DNA from 3 places in the Paenibacillus pedocola genome. Region 3 is predicted to be linked to each of the others. Evidence: predicted binding sites of a transcription regulator. Region 3 holds the regulator's gene; each other region holds the start of a gene.
What was found. Region 3 encodes LexA, which represses DNA repair genes until DNA is damaged. Its sites were predicted from a motif close to CGAACATATGTTCG; they were not measured.

Region 1 (5,779 bases), 1.2 Mb from region 3:
GCCGGCCCGCCGCCAAGCGCGGCGGATAGGCTCTGGAGCGGCCCGATAAAGGGCAGGAACAGCAGCGCGCCGCCGACATTGAGCGCTACATGCGATCCGGCAACAAACTTGCCGGATGCTGAACCACCGATGGCAGCGATGACGGCGGTGACACAGGTGCCGACGTTTGCACCGAGCACGATGGCGATGCCGAGCTCGGGCGGCATTGTGCCTGAAGCCGCGAGGCCCATTGCCATGCCGATGACCGCCGCGCTGCTGTGCAGCATAGCGGTCAGGCAGGCTCCGGCAGCCAGACCCCACAGCGCGCTGGTCGCCGCATGGTCCAGGAACCAGCGGAACAGTCCGCTGGCCTGAAGAGCCGGGCCGATCGACTGCATGACAGCGATCCCCCACAGCACCAGTGCAAAGCCGGCCACCGCCAGGCTGATGAACTGGAGCGGCCCGGAGATACGGCGGCAGGCTTCGGCTGCCCGCCAGGAGAAGGGCGGGAGCTCGCCGAGCATGACCGCCGCAGCCCAGAGGCACAGCGCCGCGGTGAGCAGCGGCGCAGCCATCGTGCTGATCTGCAGTCCGATCAGCTCAGTCGTCAGGCAGGTGCCGATGTTGCTGCCTAGAATGATGCCCAGCGTGCGGGCATAGGTGAGCAGCCCGGCATTGACCATGCCGATGGTCAGCACGGTAACCGCTGTGCTGCTCTGCAGCATCGCCGACAGCAGGCTGCTGGCGATGAGGCCTTTTAAGGGCGTGGAGGTGGCTTTATGCAGACTCCGCGTAAGCAGCGGGCCGGCTAGCTTCGCCAGCGCAGCCTCCATCACCTTCATGCCGGCAAGGAAAATAACAAGGCCGTATAGGACAGGGAACAGCAGGTCACGGATCATAAGGACAGGCTCCTTTGAACGGGGGTTGTACACCAATATATGAATGCATTGCAGTGGACATGTATGAAATCATCAACAAGAACAGGGAGTTGAAGTCATTGGCATCGGTTATTCTGGAACGAAACCGCAAAAAAAGACTGGAACAGGGTCACCCGTGGGTGTACGCCAGCGAGGTAGCCTCAGTGGACGGAGATCCGCAGGCTGGCGGTTTGGTGGATGTGCTTACACATCAGGGCCGGTTTCTGGCGTCAGGTTATTACAATCCGGCTTCGCAGATCCGGGTACGAATTGTATCCCAGGCCCCACTGGCGGCAATGGATACGGCATTTTTTATCGAGCGGTTTACGAGCTGTCTGCAGCATAGGGAACGGTTTCTGCCGGGAGCGGACGCTTACCGCTTCGTGTATGGGGAAGCGGATTTTCTGCCCGGTCTGATTATTGACCGGTTCGGTGAGATTCTGGTCGTGCAGCTGTTGACACTCGGCATGGACAAGTGCCGCACCGAGATTGTGGAGGCGCTGGTGCAGGTAATGGCTCCGCGCGGTATTTATGAACGCAGCGATGTTTCCGTCCGCGAACTGGAGGGACTGGAGCAAAGAACCGGCGTATTGTACGGGGATTGCCCGCGCCACATTACGGTAAGCGAGAATGGCCTGAAGGTCATCGTCGATATTGAAGAAGGCCAGAAGACCGGCTATTTCTTCGATCAGCGCGAGAACAGGGCTTCCATTGCACCGCTGATCAAGGGCTGGGGCGGACGCAGCGGAATTACGCTGCAGGAAGTAGAGACGGAAGACGGGGACAAGAAGACTTTGCCAGTCAATAAAAGCGGTAAGCCGGTCACATTCCCATACTGGGACGGGGCGACAGTGCTGGAATGCTTTGCGCATACAGGCAGCTTTACGCTGCATGCCTGCAAATACGGAGCGAAAAAGGTAACCTGCCTGGATGTTTCCGCTCATGCGATTGAGAGCGCCAAAGCGAACGTGGAGCTGAACGGATTCACGGACCGCGTTGAGTTTGTCGTAGATGATGCTTTTGCCTTTTTGCGCAATCAGGTAAAAGGCTTAGAAGAGCGTTCCGAGCGGGCAACGGGTACGGGGGAAGCCAAGTCCGGCGGTAAGCCGGCGGCCAAAACAGATACAGCAAAGCCGATGACAGCCGGCGGCGGGCGCACCTGGGATGTCGTTATTCTTGACCCGCCTGCGTTTGCCAAAACTAAAAGCGCAGTAGCAGGAGCCTGCCGCGGTTACAAGGATATCAACCTGCACGGTATGAAGCTGGTCAACGAGGGCGGATACCTGGTAACGGCAAGCTGCTCGTACCATATGCAGCCGCAGCTGTTCCTGGATACCATTGCTGAAGCGGCGAAAGATGCGGGCAAAGTGCTGAGACTGATTGAATGGCGGGCCGCAGGCAAGGATCATCCGCAAATCCTCGGCGTGGACGAAGGACATTATCTGAAGTTTGCGATTTTTGAAGTCACCAGCAAGAAATAATGCAGCCGTAAGGCTGGGTAGGCAAGAGTCTCCGGAAGCGGAGGCTCTTTTTTTACTATTAATTTGTTGTAAATACAACAAAATTAGAGTAGATTTAGTTCATGGTATTTTTATTGTATTTGCAACAAAAAATGCGCTCATACAGTTGAACTGGAAACATACACGAGGAAAGAGTGGCGGAAGGGAATTTTGAGCCTTACAGAGCGGTAGCGTCCGCCTAAAAGCTTTCCGTAGGAAAGCTCACTTCGGAAGCATAAGCAGTCTGCGGATTTCCACCGCTAACAGCGGTATGAATTCAAGAAATCTGCAGATGGGCAGCGGCTGGAAGTCCAAATATTCTCTGTAGTCACGGCTGATCCAAAGTATAATACTCAGAAGTTCAATTTATAAGGAGTTAAATATGAAGGAAATTCTTCGGGAAATTGGAATGATAGCAAGGGCCTTAGATTCGATAAGCAATATTGAATTCAAAGAATATGACCTTACTAAAGGGCAATATTTGTACCTGGTACGCATATGTGAAAACCCGGGGATCATTCAAGAAAAGTTAGCGGAGATGATAAAGGCAGACCGGACAACAGCAGCCCGTGCGATAAAAAAACTTGAAATGAACGGTTTTATTGAAAAGAAAGCGGATGAGCATAACCTCAAAATTAAAAAACTCTATCCGACAGATCAGGGACAACAGGTATATCCTTTTATAAAAAGAGAAAATGATTATTCAAACCTCGTTGCCTTAGCGGGTTTCTCGGGCAGTGAAGCTGAAGTTATGGCCGGCTTTCTTCAAAGAGTAAGAAAAAATGTGGAGAAAGACTGGGAATATGTCAAAAAGGGAAACAAGAGAGATTATTGATAATATAAAGGAGTGTTCTATTGAAATGACTATAGAGGTCAAAAAGTGTACCCTTGCTGATTTACACATTCTTCAAGAGTTAAGTTATGAAACCTTTAATGATACTTTCAAGCATCAGAATTCACCTGATAATATGCAGGCATATCTGGAAAGGGCATTTAACTTAAATCAACTGGAAAAAGAATTATCCAACCGGTCTTCGCAATTCTTTTTTGTTTTTTTGAATCAGGAGCTCGCCGGCTATTTAAAGGTTAATACCAATGGGGCCCAGACTGAAGAAATGGGTGAGGGTTCTCTTGAAATCGAGAGGATTTATATAAAAGACACCTTCCAAAAACATGGTCTTGGCAGATATATGCTTAATAAAGCTAAGGAAATTGCAATAGAACATCAACTGGAGAGAATCTGGTTAGGTGTATGGGACAAAAATGAAAATGCGATCGCCTTTTATCAAAAAATGGGATTTGTACAAACGGGTGCCCACTCCTTTTATATGGGGGATGAAGAACAAACCGACTTTATTATGATCCACACACTCCGGTAACCAGCGCCAGGCTTAACAGGACTGCAGGCGGCTGGAAATATGAGCAGGCACAAAGGGAATGACACCGTAAGGCGGTCAGTCCCTTTGTGCGTTCTCTACAGGTAAATATTGAGATTTGAAAACAATGGCAAACGTACGTTCTGTTCCGTGAGGTAGAGATATGCTATAATGTTGGGACGAATGCAACACCTTGTGTTGTTATGGATTCACCTTATCTCCGCCACGGAAGGAGTCTACTGCAATGACGGTAAACTTTTTGATCGGCCGCTCGGGCAGCGGCAAGACAACAAAAATATGGGAGGAGGTCTCCTCCCGGCTGGAATCGGAGCCGCTGGGAGCGCCGATTATTGTGCTTGTGCCGGAGCAGGGCTCATTCGGGGCGGAACGGGGGCTTCTGAGCAGCGGGAAAGTGAAGGGCAGCATCCGCGCCCAGACGCTCAGCTTCTCCCGGCTGGCTTACCGGGTAAAGCAGGAGACGGGTGGCAGCGCCAGTCTGCCGATCAGCGAGGAAGGCAAAAAAATGCTGATCTACAAAATCATCAGCCGCCGCAAGGATGAGCTGAAGCTGTTTGGCGCGTCCAGCGACAGGCCCGGTTTCGTCGAGCGGTTAAGCAGCCTGCACACAGAAATGAAGCGCTGCTGTCTGGGGGCTGCGGATCTGGAAGAGCAGTTGTCCGGCATCCGGCAGTCACCCTTGGCAAGCCCTATTCTGACAGGCAAGCTGGATGATCTGCAGCTGGTATTCAGCGATTTGGAGCAGGAAATGTCCCGGCTGTATATCGATGAAGAGGACCGTCTGGCCGAGCTGGCCGAGCATATTCAGGATTCCTCGTATGTTCGCGGTGCTGAGATTTGGGTGGATGGCTTCCATGGCTTTACCCCTCAGGAATTTGCAGTGCTGCGTGAGTTAATGCTGCATGCCTCTAAGGTAACAGTAGCACTGACCCTGGACCGGATTTATGCGTCCGGATTGCAGCCTCATGAACTGGAGCTGTTTCATCCGGCGGCTGTGACTTATATCAAGCTGCGTGGGATGGCGGAAGAGGCAGGTCTTGAGGTGTGGGACGAGGTGCTGGCTCCGCAGGTTCTGCCGCGTTTCGCGGACAGTCCAGCCCTTGCCCATCTGGAGCGGGGCTTCGGGCGGCGGGCACGCTGGAGCGGAGAAGCTGCACAGGCCAGGGAAGCGATCACAATCAGTGCTGCCTCCTCACGCCGGACAGAGGTGGAGAGCGCACTCCGGGAGATGCTCCGCCTGGCCCGTGAGGACGGAGCGAAATATGGTGAGATGGCCGTGTTTATGCGGAACATTGGCGATTACGAGTCACTTGTTGCCCCATTGTTTGAAGACTACGGAGTGCCTTTCTTTCTGGACCAGAAGGCGAATGAGCTGCATCACCCGCTGGTGGAGTTTATCCGCTCCGCACTTGATGTGGTGCGCCGCCGCTGGCGTTATGAGGATGTGTTCCGCTGTGTGAAGACTGAGCTGCTGCTTCCGCTTGACGGCAGTCTGACCCGTGAGGATATGGACCAGCTGGAGAACTATGTGCTTGCCTGCGGCATTCAGGGCTACCGCTGGACCGACGGCAAATCATGGCGGGGGATTCCGAGCCTGTCGCTGGAGGGCGCCAGGGTTGTGGATGAAGTGCTGCTGGCGAGAATGGAGGCCTGCCGCGAGGCCATTACAGGGCCACTGTCTGCGTTTGAGAAGCGGGTCAAGAAAAGCCGCAGCGGTCTGGAGCTGTGTACAGCAGTGTATCTGCTCCTTCAGGAATCGGAGGCAGCGCACAAGCTGGAGAAACGAAGCGCAGAGGCTTTGGAGCACGGGGAGCCTGTGCTGGCCCGTGAGCACAGCCAGTTATGGGATGCGGTGCTTGATTTGCTCGATCAGATTGCCGAAATGATGGGCGGAGAGCGCCTGGAGTTTGACTTGTTCGCCGGAGTGCTGGAGACAGGACTTGCCGAGCTCCGGATGGGGCTTGTTCCGCCTGCGCTGGATCAGGTGCTG
Region 2 (5,779 bases), 1.1 Mb from region 3:
TTGCTTCCTTCTGCCACCGCCGGATTCGTCCCGTCTGCAAAATATCTCAGCAGGCATCCGCATAACAGCTGTAATCTGCCTATCGTGTAGCTGTGATAACCCGGCGATTTCTTGTTAATCTCCCAGACCATTTGCGCAAGATTGTGCTTGATGCTGTGCAGCCGCGACTGGTCCTGCCCGGAATCCCCGGCAGAGTTGCAGGAGATGAACGCATTATTATTCAGCAGCTCCGGGCCGAACTGCAGGGTTAACAACACATTATCCTGATGGGTCCGCTCAATTTTGTGAACCGACATACTGTTTATCACGAGAATATCATCTTCCTGGAGCGTATATTGCTTCTGGTCCAGATACATGTTAATCGAGCCATGGAGAACATACAGGATCTCAACTTCCTTATGCCAATGAAAATCAATATGCTGTACGGAATTCACGAAGAGCTTCATCGGCAGATCGTCCTGATGCTGAATAAATTCGTATAAATAGCGAATCGTCTGCTCCCCCCTTCATACCGCTTATTATAGACAGATCGATTTTAAGTTATCAATATGAGGAGGGCTTATGCGCGTAACACCAAAGGTTGACGAAAAAAGAGCAGCACCCTCGGATATCATCTCTCCGCAAGGACTGCACCTATATTACGTTACTCTTCTGCCAACAGAGCATACTGCCCCAGAGAACAGTCGTAATGACTTCCCCTTCAAAAAAAGCTCGGCCCTCATGATACTCCCAAATTAATTGTTTGGAGTAAGTAATCAGATCTTTTTTAAATTCCAATTTTTAAAAGAAAACACAAAAAAACCTTGATTTCTCAAGGTTTTCACTGTACTGCCGAGGACGGGGGTCGAACCCGTACGGTACTCACGTACCGCAGGATTTTAAGTCCTGTGCGTCTGCCTGTTCCGCCACCCCGGCATAATATGTGCGTTGTAACGCGACAAGAAATATAATATCACGTATCCTTCAAACACGCAATCTAAATTCCGATGTTTTTTTATTTATAGCAAAAGCCCGTTCCGGATTAGCCGGACGGGCTTTGCTCTGTAAGGCTTAGGATGAGCTAGCGGCGGTCACGATCAGTGCTTCTGCTGCGCATGCCGGCCAGCCCCAGGAGGCCGACTAAGCCGAGCCAGCCCCAGTTCGAGTCGTTGTCATCATTGTTGTTGGCATTGGTGGTTGTACTGGTGGCCCGGTATCTGCCGGTCTGCGTTGTGTTGTTCAGCGGAGAGACCCTATTGTTATCGCCCGGAGTGACCGCGTCCCTCACCATGTTCTCGCCTTTACGCATGGTTCCTGTGGTCTGATTCATCATGGTATTGCCCTGATTCATCAGATGGGTACCAGTACCGTTCATCTCACGTACTCCTTGTGTTCTTGTGCCGGTTGTTCCGGTATCGGGAACCGCTGTGCCCATTCCTCCGCCAGTACCAGCTGCATTGGCTGCATAACCGGATCCCAGCAGGCTAATGGATAACACGGTACCGCATGCCAGGCTTGTGATCAGCTTCTTCAAGATGTATGCCCCCTTTGAGGATAGTGTGGTATCTCGCTGATAATTTCCCCACATCGTGCAACATCTATGCAAGCAATCCTTATTCCCTGACGAGGTTTACTGTCCTGTTCACCGGATCATAAGATACTTTGGCTCCAAGCGCCTCGGCCACTGCCCGTACAGGCGCGAAGGTTGTTCCGTTCTCGAGAAAACCGCTGGTAATCTTGACTCCATTCAATGTGACACTGATGGCCGGATCCGTCTCGCTGCCGGTTCCATTAATCAGGGCTAAGGCATCCTTCACCTGCTGTACCGTCGGCTGTTTACCGGCCCGGAGCTGCTCAGTGGTAAGCCCGAAGGTCATCTCCAGATGAGAATAGTCTTTAAAAGAAGTCCAGTCCCCGCCCCATGCGAAGCCGAGCTTCTTCGCCTCCTGCGCCACCTGCTGCCAGTCCGCAATCCTATCGTTATTCCCGTCACGGGAGGTATCCCAGGAAATGCTTTTCCCGTCCGGCAGAAGCAAGGCAAAATCAATCGCCAGACCATAATTGTGGTAGCTGCTGCCTCCTCTGGCATTAGTTACAATGTTTCCTTTCGTTGTCCGGCCTTGCGCATAAAGCGCATTCTGCTCAGCAATCGTCCGCATCCCCTGGGTAATGACGATCGGAATTCCTTTGGCGTAGCACCTTTGGATTAGCGCACTCGCACCAGCCAGCAGCACGGGATGAAGCTTGCCCAGCCAGCCTGCTGATTTACTCTTCACCTGATCTAAAGTCAGCATGTACTCACCCCCTGGTATAGTAAATGCCCCCTCTTCCCGCTTTGCTTGTACGGTTTCCCCGGGGTCAACGCATAGATGTCCAATTGAATGATTATCCGCAAAAAAGGCCACACTACCCGCGAAAGGTGGGATGAGTCTATGGACATTCACAGCGACAGCTACAAGGTAGCCGCACTAAGCGACCAGGAGAATGCGGTAGAGATTATCCGGCAAGCCGAAGCGGCTATTGCCCAAATCACCGGCAACAACGCCGTTACGCTAATTGCTTATGAGAAAACGGAAGCCTCCGCCGCAAAATAAGCCTCTAGACTATGTATACCTCTACGATGTCGTCTACGTTAATCCATTTCCATTCCTCTGCCCACTGCAGCTTAATTTCCCGCGAGTGGGTATGAATGGAGGTAACAAATCCGTTCAGCAGCTTGTTCCCAGAGGGATCATACAGAATCACTGTTACTCGGACATGCGTCCGCAGCGACAGCGCCAGCGTACACTCGATTTCCTCCACCTTCTGCGCATCCAGAATTAGCTGGCCGCGGCGCAGTGTCTCCAGTTCCTCATTGCTAATCCGGCGCTTATGCTCAGGCAGCATCATCCGGCTGTGCTCAAGCAGACCACGATCCTCCAGCTTTTTGCTCATTTTCCGTTCTCCTTCCGATTGGGTAAGGTCACTTGCGCTCCATAAAACACGAACGTATGTTTGTATTATATCCGTAGAGCTATCTTTTAATCAAGCAGAAAAAGCTGCCAACAGGTAAATAACTGTAGTGCTGCCAGGCTTCAGATTACATGCAAAAGGCGCGCACATGATGGTGTGCAGCGCCTTAATGGGGACTATCTTTTCACCAAAAAAATCTCTAATTCGCCGTATTGCCTGACTCTGAGCCTGTAACCGTAGAGGTACCGGCATTTGCCCCGCTCTTCTGGGCAGTATCTGCCGACCCGTCTGTCTCCGCCGCAGTTCCGGCAGCTGTTCCCAGCTCAGCCTCAGCAGCGCTGTCCTCCTCAAGCAGTCCTACAGCTACTCTCGCTTCATTCAGCTTGGAGATGCCGTACAGCATCGCCACATCCGCCTGCTGATTCAAAGCGTTGAACTCATCCGCAGTAACCTCAGGGGAAACTGCACCTTGCGAAGCCTGTTCTTTAATGGAATAGGCGCTTTGGAACGCAATTGCAGCATCCATAAGCAAGGTCTGGACATTCTTCGGCAGATTCTTGGAGATCTTCACATCCTTGACTTGATCGGCAATATCCGATGCTGTGTCCTGGAATTCATCGACCGCTTTCTCCAGTTCTTTGTCGGTGGCTTTTCCTGTCGAATAAGAAGTCAGTGTTGTATTGAAGCTCTCCAGAGAAGATTTGCCCATCTCATCGAATTTCGACATTTCATTGTAAAAGTTCTGTACAGTTTCCTGCACTTCTTCCTCAGAAGCAGGCGCAGAACTATCATTGCTGCAGGCGCTGAGGACAACGACCATAATAAGCAAAACTGTCAGTAAGGTTTTTCTCATTTCTAATCCCTCCACTTAACAGAATAATGGCGGGTTTTGTAAAGTGCAAATGAAATTTTATGTAAAAAAGACTCGAAATCCACATCCCCTATAAATAAAGCGCATTCATAGCAAAGAGACCTCCATAGTGACTGGAAATCCCTGCTATAATAAATATAATCTCATCCTGTAGTAAGAAAGGAAGATATCTATGCCTTATTGCACCAGCTGTGGCGCTGAATATAAGGAAGGCGCCAAATTCTGCGGAGAATGCGGAGCGGGTACGGACACCGCTGCTTCAGCGGCCCCGCGCCGTCCTGCGGGCGGCTCCGCCTCCGGGGGAGGCCCGGAAACCGAGCTCTGGCAGGGCAAGCCTGCCGGCCTCTCTGACCGGATCAAGGGCCTGATTGGTCTTAACACGACCAGATATACGATTACCAGCCAGCGGATTATGGTGAAGTCGGGACTGATCGGCAAAGATCTGGAAGAAATCGAGCTGCTGCGGGTTAATGACTTCTCGGTAGATCAGACCCTTTCGGACCGACTGCTCGGCATTGGGACTCTGACTGTATTCTCCGATGACGCCTCGTCCCCGCAGCTGCTTTTCCGCAAAATCCGCAAGGTGCTCACGGTTAAAGATGTGCTGCGCAAAGCGGTGCGTGACGAAAAAACTGCCAACAATATCAGCTACCGCGAACAGATTTGATTGCCGTTCAATCAGCAAGAATATAGGCCCCGGCTGGAATAATGACTTTTGGCTGGCTGGGGCTTTCCCACATCAGAACTGCTTTGGCATCGCCCTGGTTTTCGTAGTACTCTACTCTCAGCTCATGCAGCCTGCCGGCGGTCAGATTCACGCTGCCTTTTCGCTCCTGCCCGCTCTGCTTAATCCAGCTGTCAATCACCAATCCCCCGTCAATCCACACCCGGATGCCGTCATCCGAAGAAGAATAAATCGTATAGCTCTCGCTGAAGTCCGCTTTCAGCCAGCTGCTCCAGCGCACAGAGAAGTTGTCGGAGGCTACCACCGGATCAGGACTAGACTGTCTCCAGACGAAGTTGACCGCCGGATCTGTGCGAACCAGTACCGGAGCTCCGCTTAGTGTAATATTGTTAAAATACTCCCCTTTAACTCCCGCAGCAGTTGTTATTTCCGTTCCCGCAGCCTGGACCCTATATTCATCCCGTGTGATCACAAAACTGTTCTTCATATAAGCCCTGATCACAGCGTCCGTATTCTTTTCATACAACAGCTTGCCCCAGGTCATCTGGTAGGACCATTTGCTCTGGGATCTCGCAAGGACTGCCGGAGAAGGCAGCTCTCCGTTCTCCCCTATGGCGATCAGCTTGCCGCGTCCAAGGTCCCACAGTCCGTCATGGTGGCTTGCCTTGAAATCTCCATCGTAAATATCAAGGGCCAGTACATCTACCCTGCCGGCACCGGGATAGTAGTCCGCAGGCTCGCCCGACCACTGATTTTTGGCATTCGGACTCCATACCCACAGCAGATTGTGCAGTCCGTGAACCTCTGTGTACCGTTCGAACATAAGGTTCCACAGCTCGGAGAAGCGGCTTTTCTGCCCCCACCAGAACCATCCCCCGTTCATCTCGTGATACGGTCTCCACAGGACAGGAACACCTGCATTGCTCAGTTGTTGTAAAGACAGCGCCGTCTTGTCGAGATCTGCAAGCAGCGCAGTATACTGGACAGTTCCCGGAGTGATATATCTGGCAAAGTCAGCCTCGCTGAGACTCATGGAGACATTGGACCAGGCCGGAGCCGTCCCCGGCAGATTGGCATGATAGCTCATCGTTACGATTCCCCCGGCCTTATGCCAGCGAACGGCACTGTCCACCACCGCCTGCCGCTGGCCGGCAATAACCGCCTCTGTCTGGTTGCTGATGGCCCCCAGCTCATAGCCGTGAAGTCCGGGATAGAATCCTCCTGTATTCTTCAGCTTATTGCTGTACTCATCCGGACTCTCCAGATAATCATGCTGTCCGCTGATGATGCCT
Region 3 (5,779 bases):
TGATGCAGTTAAATGAATGCAATTAAAGGAGGATATTATGATACAGGTAAAAGAATTTGTGGACGGCGATAATTTTTATGCGGAGAACAAGGCGAATGAATTCCTCAAGGGGTTACGTGAAGAGCAGGTAGTTAACATCTGTTATGGCTCAGTAGTCAAATCTTCGCGTGACGGTGCAGAGCACCAGCGGAGCACAATATTGGTGGTATACAAGTCAGATGAAAAATAACTACTGGAAACATTTTTTTACGTGGTTGTCGTTCGCCTCATCCTTGACCATCGTGGTTTTGATTCTTTTCTATGCTATAGTTGAATGCGGTTTATAGTTTGCGGAGTAAATTCCGGAACGGATAAAATAAGGCATTATCAGAGGGGTTCCTTTAACGGGAGAAGCTCATGGTAATGCCTTTTCGTATACATGGGTTAGTTGATTTCTCATTTACAGCCATTCACATTTGGATTATATTGGAATGGCTGAGAAATAAGCTTCACATCATGTGAATAAACGGTAGGGACAATAGCCTGTAATTTAGAATGGGAGTGGTAAGGATGCCTGCAGGAATTGCCTGGTTTATGACCGCGTTTCTTGTACTTTGGACGGGAACGGCGTTATTTGCTACGATTAAACCGCGCTATTTTTGGCAGATTACCCAAGGCTGGAAAGCTTTCAAAGAGCCGCCACAAGCATATTTTATCTTTTCTGCTATCGGCACAGGGATTTTTGCAGTTATTGGCCTTGCACTATTGTTATTTCCTTTCTATCATGGCCGTTAGACGAACCATGGCTATGTCAGATAGATATAAATATCATTTACAGGCCATTGTATGGCTTGCCGAAGGAGTAGATGAACGATGAGTGTAACCCCAGGGGCTTATTTTCTGAGTGGATTCGGAGTGTTTGCCGTGTTGATCTGGCTGGTATCTGCTGTGGCGTGTATCTACGCTTTTGTGTTGTTTGTTAAGCTTGCACGCAGAGGGATAACGGCCCTTGACCTGTACAATTATTCCAAAAACCTTGAAATCCGCGCTAAATATGAATCAGCCAATAAGGAGGGACCGTATTGAATGCGACTTATAAGGTGCTGGTAAGCGATGCGGACCTTTTCACTGCTGCGCTCGCTGAGGCGAATATATACGTAGTACAGATGCTAGACGGAAAGCCGCATGTTATCGCTGATTACGCAGGACCTCTGCAAAAATGGACACCAGATTATATCATGCTGGCGGGAATGGCCTATAAACGTACGGAGTATGAATTCCGGGTGCGTCTGCCCAAAAAATAACAAATGCCAGTTCACACAAACCGATGAAGCCAGAATTGCATCTCTTATACTATCAAACGTAAAAGAGGTGGAATTATGACAGAAACAGAACGGTTAAGAATCCGAAGAGCGATTCGAGCATTGTTGGCGCAAAGGTCCATTTTATTGGAAAGACTTGAAGAGATTAATGAGAATCTGCGCAGAGTACCCAATCCAAGCCGGGCCAGACGCGAATTGCTGGCAGCTCGTGTATCGATCCGGGAAGCATTGCGCCTAAACCGAATCGCGATCAGACTCTTGCGCAGTGTGCTGTAGCCGGAGCTCTTGTTGGGGATAGCCCTAATAATCTGTTTGCACATCATATGAATAAATGAAGAACACCTCTTCCCGTACAAGCGCGGGTAGAGGTGTTCTTTTGACATGGACTAACGTGCGAATTATGAATAGCTTTACTCCCTAATCGTTACACGCGTGCCAATGGGGACTATACGAGATAAAGCGAGAACATCAGTATTATACATCCGTATGCAACCGTGGGAGACCCTATGACCGATCGAAGCAGGGTCATTCGTTCCGTGAATGCCGTAATGCGGTTTAGACAGCCCCATCCAAAAGGCGCCAAAAGGCCCGCCGGGATTGGGCTGCTTGTTAATGATGGTATACTCGCCTGTAGGTGAAACTGTCAGCATGGTGCCGATTCCAACGGGAAAACCACGGGTCACAATGTCGTTATCCAGTAAATACAGCATGCGCTGCGACAGATCAACAATTATCCGGTAATTGGGCAAAGTCATCAGCACTCCTTTGCTACCAGGATATGTGTGGAATGCTGCGGGGGTTCCCGTTATAAGAGATTAGTGGTGACGAATTTCCTTATAGGGAACAAGGGTTCTTAGAGGATCGAGGGGCATAATAAAATGGAAAAAAGCTGTTCCACCTGGAAGGCGAAACAGCTTTTGGGAGGGGTAATTCTAGTGGATATCACGGAAAAGTCCAATGACTCTGCCTAAAATGGTAACACGGTTCAAGCGGAGCGGTTCATAAGCCGGATTCTCCGGCTGCAGGCGGATATGGTCTCGTTCTTTGTAGAATGTCTTAACAGTAGCTTCATCTTCTTCAGTCATCGCAACGACGATATCTCCATTATCTGCTGTCTGCTGCTGGCGGACAATAACATAGTCGCCGTTCATAATTCCCGCATCCACCATGCTGTCTCCGAGTACAGAGAGCATGAAAACTTTGTTGTCTCCTACATAATGGCTAGGTAGTGGAAAATAGTCTTCAATATTCTCTGTAGCTGTAATAGGCACCCCGGCGGTGACTTTACCTACAACAGGAATACGGGTTACTGTTTGTACAAATTGATGTACATTCTCAGAATCTTCCTGTCCAAGCAGTTCTATCGCACGCGGCTTCGTAGGGTCACGACGGATAAGGCCCTTCTTCTCAAGACGATCCAAATGACCATGTACTGTGGAGCTGGATGCAAGACCGACAGCTTCCCCAATTTCCCGGACAGACGGAGGATAACCCTTGCTGCGGACTTCGTTACGTATAAATTCCAGGATCGCCAGCTGACGACTCGAAATCTTTGACATTGGAATCAACCCCATATAGTATGTTTGGGAAAATTATAACATAGAACTTCCGTTCGTACAAACATAAGTTCTAAAATTTTCAAAAAGGCATAGTAACAGGTGAAAATGACCCTAAAGCTGGCTAATAAATTTAGGGGAACAATTGTTCGAAAAAACTATTGATCAAAACACTTGTTCGTGTTATATTATTTTTGAAATTAAGAACAAGTGTTTGGAGGTCGATGATAATGTTAAAATACAGTACATACCGCAGCATCTACGATGAAGCCCGTGAGGTTCAGTCTGCCGGAGATGATTCTGCTTCAACTTATGTTTCAAGTCTAAAGGATTCTGCAGCGTCCTTATTCAGTATGCTGATGAAGGTATTTGTGAAAGATAACTTTATAAAGCTAGCCTTAGTGTTTATGCTCGTAGTTTCAGGTTTTACAGTTGTAGGAAATGTTTTTGCCGGATCGGTGTCCTCTATGACAGAAGGTAAGCGGGTAGTTGTTGAACGCGGTGACACGCTTTGGAGCATTGCACGTGAACATAAACCGGATAACATGAGGACTGTCGTATATATAGAAGGAATTAAAGAAACAAGTGGACTGAAGAGCAGTGACATCCAGGCCGGAGATGTGCTGACCTTGCCTGTATATTAACTGTAATTTCAACACGATAGAATAACATGAAGAGCTTTCAGGGAGGAGACCTTGACAAGCTCTTTTTCTCATGGCAAAGTTAGAATGAATTTATAGGGGAGGGGAAAGCATTGAATATAGACGAATTGGTCGCACGCATCAATGAATTGGCTCGCAAACAGAAAAGCAGCGGCCTGAATGAAGAGGAATTAGCAGAACGCGCTAAGCTCCGCGAGATCTATCTGGGCAACATCCGCAGCAACTTCCGTGCACAGCTTGATACGATTGAAATCGTGGATAACGATGATCAAGGCAACAAGGGGCTTAAACATTAGTCCGGTGCCTTTGTCATAGATATTTTAGGACGACTAGGGGGAACTCACATGGCCCGTTCTTGGGAAAGAATGGTTCAACGCAACACACAGCAAGTCAATAAGCAACGGAAGAAGCAAGGTAAAGAAACCATCTATGCTTCAAAATCAGCGTCAGCTGCCAAAGAGAGCGATATCTTTAAAGGCCGCAATATCGTATTTCCAATAGTTCTGCTGCTCCTCGGCATCATGTTTTGGGTAGTCGGTTCTGTTGATGATGCTAGAGGCAGCGGTGTTCTCGCCAACTGGCTGGGTGTTGTTCTTTACTTTTTACTGGCTGCACTTCTGTTCTTCCGCCGTCCATACCTGAAGGTTGAACGTGCCAGGGTTTCTACTATTAAATATAATCGTGAACGCTGGCTGCAGGCATCAGAGATTGAGAAGATTATTGTGTCCCGCAGTATGGTTTCCCTTAAATATAAAGGCAAGCGCAAGCAATGGGTGTTCTCCAGATTCCTGAACCGTTATGACACGGCGGCAATGGGTGAACGCCTTACAGAGTTCGCAAAAGCTAATAATATTGAAGTAGTGTACGAGTAGCAAGATAGACCAGCATAGGGAGAGGGAGCGTTATTATGCCGATTACCGCCGTACTATTTGACCTTGACGATACACTGCTCTGGGATGAACGGAGCGTTGAAGAAGCTTTTCGCGCGGCCTGCGAAGCAGCAGGAAACGATGTTGACCCTTTAGAGCTGGAAGCAGCTGTCCGCAGGGAAGCCAGAAGCCTTTACGAGACTTATGAGACGTTTCCATTTACGAAGATGATCGGAATCAATCCTTTCGAAGCGCTATGGGCGAATTTTACAGCCGGGGAGCAGCCGGAATTCCGGCAACTGGAGCAGCTTGCTCCGGCATACCGCAAAGAATCCTGGCGCCGCGGCCTGGCTTCCGTTGGAGTCAATGATGAAGCACTGGCTGAACAACTAGCCGCCAAATTTGCCGAGGAACGCCGGAAGCGGCCTTATATGTATGAAGAAACGCTGCAAGTGTTGGATGAGCTCCGCGGTAAGGTGAAGCTGTTACTGCTCACAAACGGGTGTCCTGCTCTTCAGCAGGAGAAACTGGACGGTGTTCCGGAGCTTATCCCTTATTTTGATCATGTGGTCATCTCAGGGAGCTTTGGTAAAGGTAAGCCGGACAAGGATATTTTCGTACATGCGCTTGATCTGCTGGACATTGCTCCGGAACAAGGAGTTATGGTCGGTGATAAGCTTACGACGGATATTCTAGGCGGTCTGACTGCAGGTCTTACCACGGTCTGGATTAACCGGACGGGTAAAAAAGCTAATCCGGAGATTCGGCCGGACTATCAGATCGGGCATCTCTCCGAGCTTCTTCCGCTGGTACAATCGCTATAACAATTCTTTCAGAACCGGTCTCCCGATAGGGAGCCGGTTTTTTGTATGCTATGAATATGTGTGAAGAGGTAGTCATTCTCTGAAAAAGTGAATATTATGTGTATAATAGAGAAAGAATGGATTACTCGCGCTGTAAGCTTCATAAGGAACCCGACTATCCGACTGGAGGATGCCCGATGATCAAACCTAAGCAGTTCATTGCAATATTATTTATTGTTATGATGTCAACACTAGGAGGATGTTCCGAAAACAGTGCAGAGCATAACCATATGCACGCTGCAGACAATGTCTCTATGGAGCCCATTAAGGTCGAGCTGAGCTGGAGTCCGGAGCAAGGCAAGGTAAATGAGCCGGTGAGCTTTAAAGCGGTGGTGACGCAGGCGGGTGAAGCGGTAGATGATGCCAAAGAAGTGCTCTTTGAAATCGTGAACACAAACGATGGATCTATAAAGCTGGAGCTGAAAGGAACATCCTCCGGGAGCGGTACATATGAGGCTGAAGGCAGCTTTGCTCAAGAGGGCGAATATAGCGTTACATCGCATGTAACGGCCCGCACACAGCATTCCA

Region 1: the regulator LexA is predicted to act here: its motif matches at 3,903-3,916, upstream of addB (helicase-exonuclease AddAB subunit AddB).
Region 2: the regulator LexA is predicted to act here: its motif matches at 2,963-2,976, upstream of QU597_RS20945 (YolD-like family protein).

Annotation. Positions count from the first base shown of each region.
Region 1 covers NZ_CP134223.1:4,847,658-4,853,436, reverse strand. Annotated here, with positions in the region: gene QU597_RS21570 (Na/Pi cotransporter family protein) at 1-878, opposite strand, end outside; gene QU597_RS21565 (class I SAM-dependent rRNA methyltransferase) at 977-2,377, shown strand; gene QU597_RS21560 (MarR family winged helix-turn-helix transcriptional regulator) at 2,778-3,230, shown strand; gene paiA (spermidine/spermine N(1)-acetyltransferase) at 3,256-3,774, shown strand; gene addB (helicase-exonuclease AddAB subunit AddB) at 4,016-5,779, shown strand, end outside.
Region 2 covers NZ_CP134223.1:4,713,424-4,719,202, forward strand. Annotated here, with positions in the region: gene QU597_RS20920 (GH39 family glycosyl hydrolase) at 1-446, opposite strand, end outside; tRNA gene QU597_RS20925 (tRNA-Leu) at 830-915, opposite strand; gene QU597_RS20930 (WGxxGxxG family protein) at 1,061-1,513, opposite strand; gene QU597_RS20935 (M15 family metallopeptidase) at 1,593-2,273, opposite strand; gene QU597_RS20940 (hypothetical protein) at 2,412-2,573, shown strand; gene QU597_RS20945 (YolD-like family protein) at 2,578-2,913, opposite strand; gene QU597_RS20950 (hypothetical protein) at 3,131-3,784, opposite strand; gene QU597_RS20955 (PH domain-containing protein) at 3,975-4,469, shown strand; gene QU597_RS20960 (glycosyl hydrolase) at 4,477-5,779, opposite strand, start outside.
Region 3 covers NZ_CP134223.1:3,626,601-3,632,379, reverse strand. Annotated here, with positions in the region: gene QU597_RS15945 (sporulation protein Cse60) at 38-229, shown strand; gene QU597_RS15940 (DUF6199 family natural product biosynthesis protein) at 550-774, shown strand; gene QU597_RS15935 (hypothetical protein) at 853-1,065, shown strand; gene QU597_RS15930 (hypothetical protein) at 1,062-1,283, shown strand; gene QU597_RS15925 (hypothetical protein) at 1,428-1,577, shown strand; gene QU597_RS15920 (L,D-transpeptidase) at 1,712-2,050, opposite strand; gene lexA (transcriptional repressor LexA) at 2,234-2,860, opposite strand; gene QU597_RS15910 (LysM peptidoglycan-binding domain-containing protein) at 3,088-3,501, shown strand; gene QU597_RS15905 (DUF896 domain-containing protein) at 3,612-3,815, shown strand; gene QU597_RS15900 (hypothetical protein) at 3,864-4,391, shown strand; gene QU597_RS15895 (HAD family hydrolase) at 4,427-5,212, shown strand; gene QU597_RS15890 (FixH family protein) at 5,389-5,779, shown strand, end outside.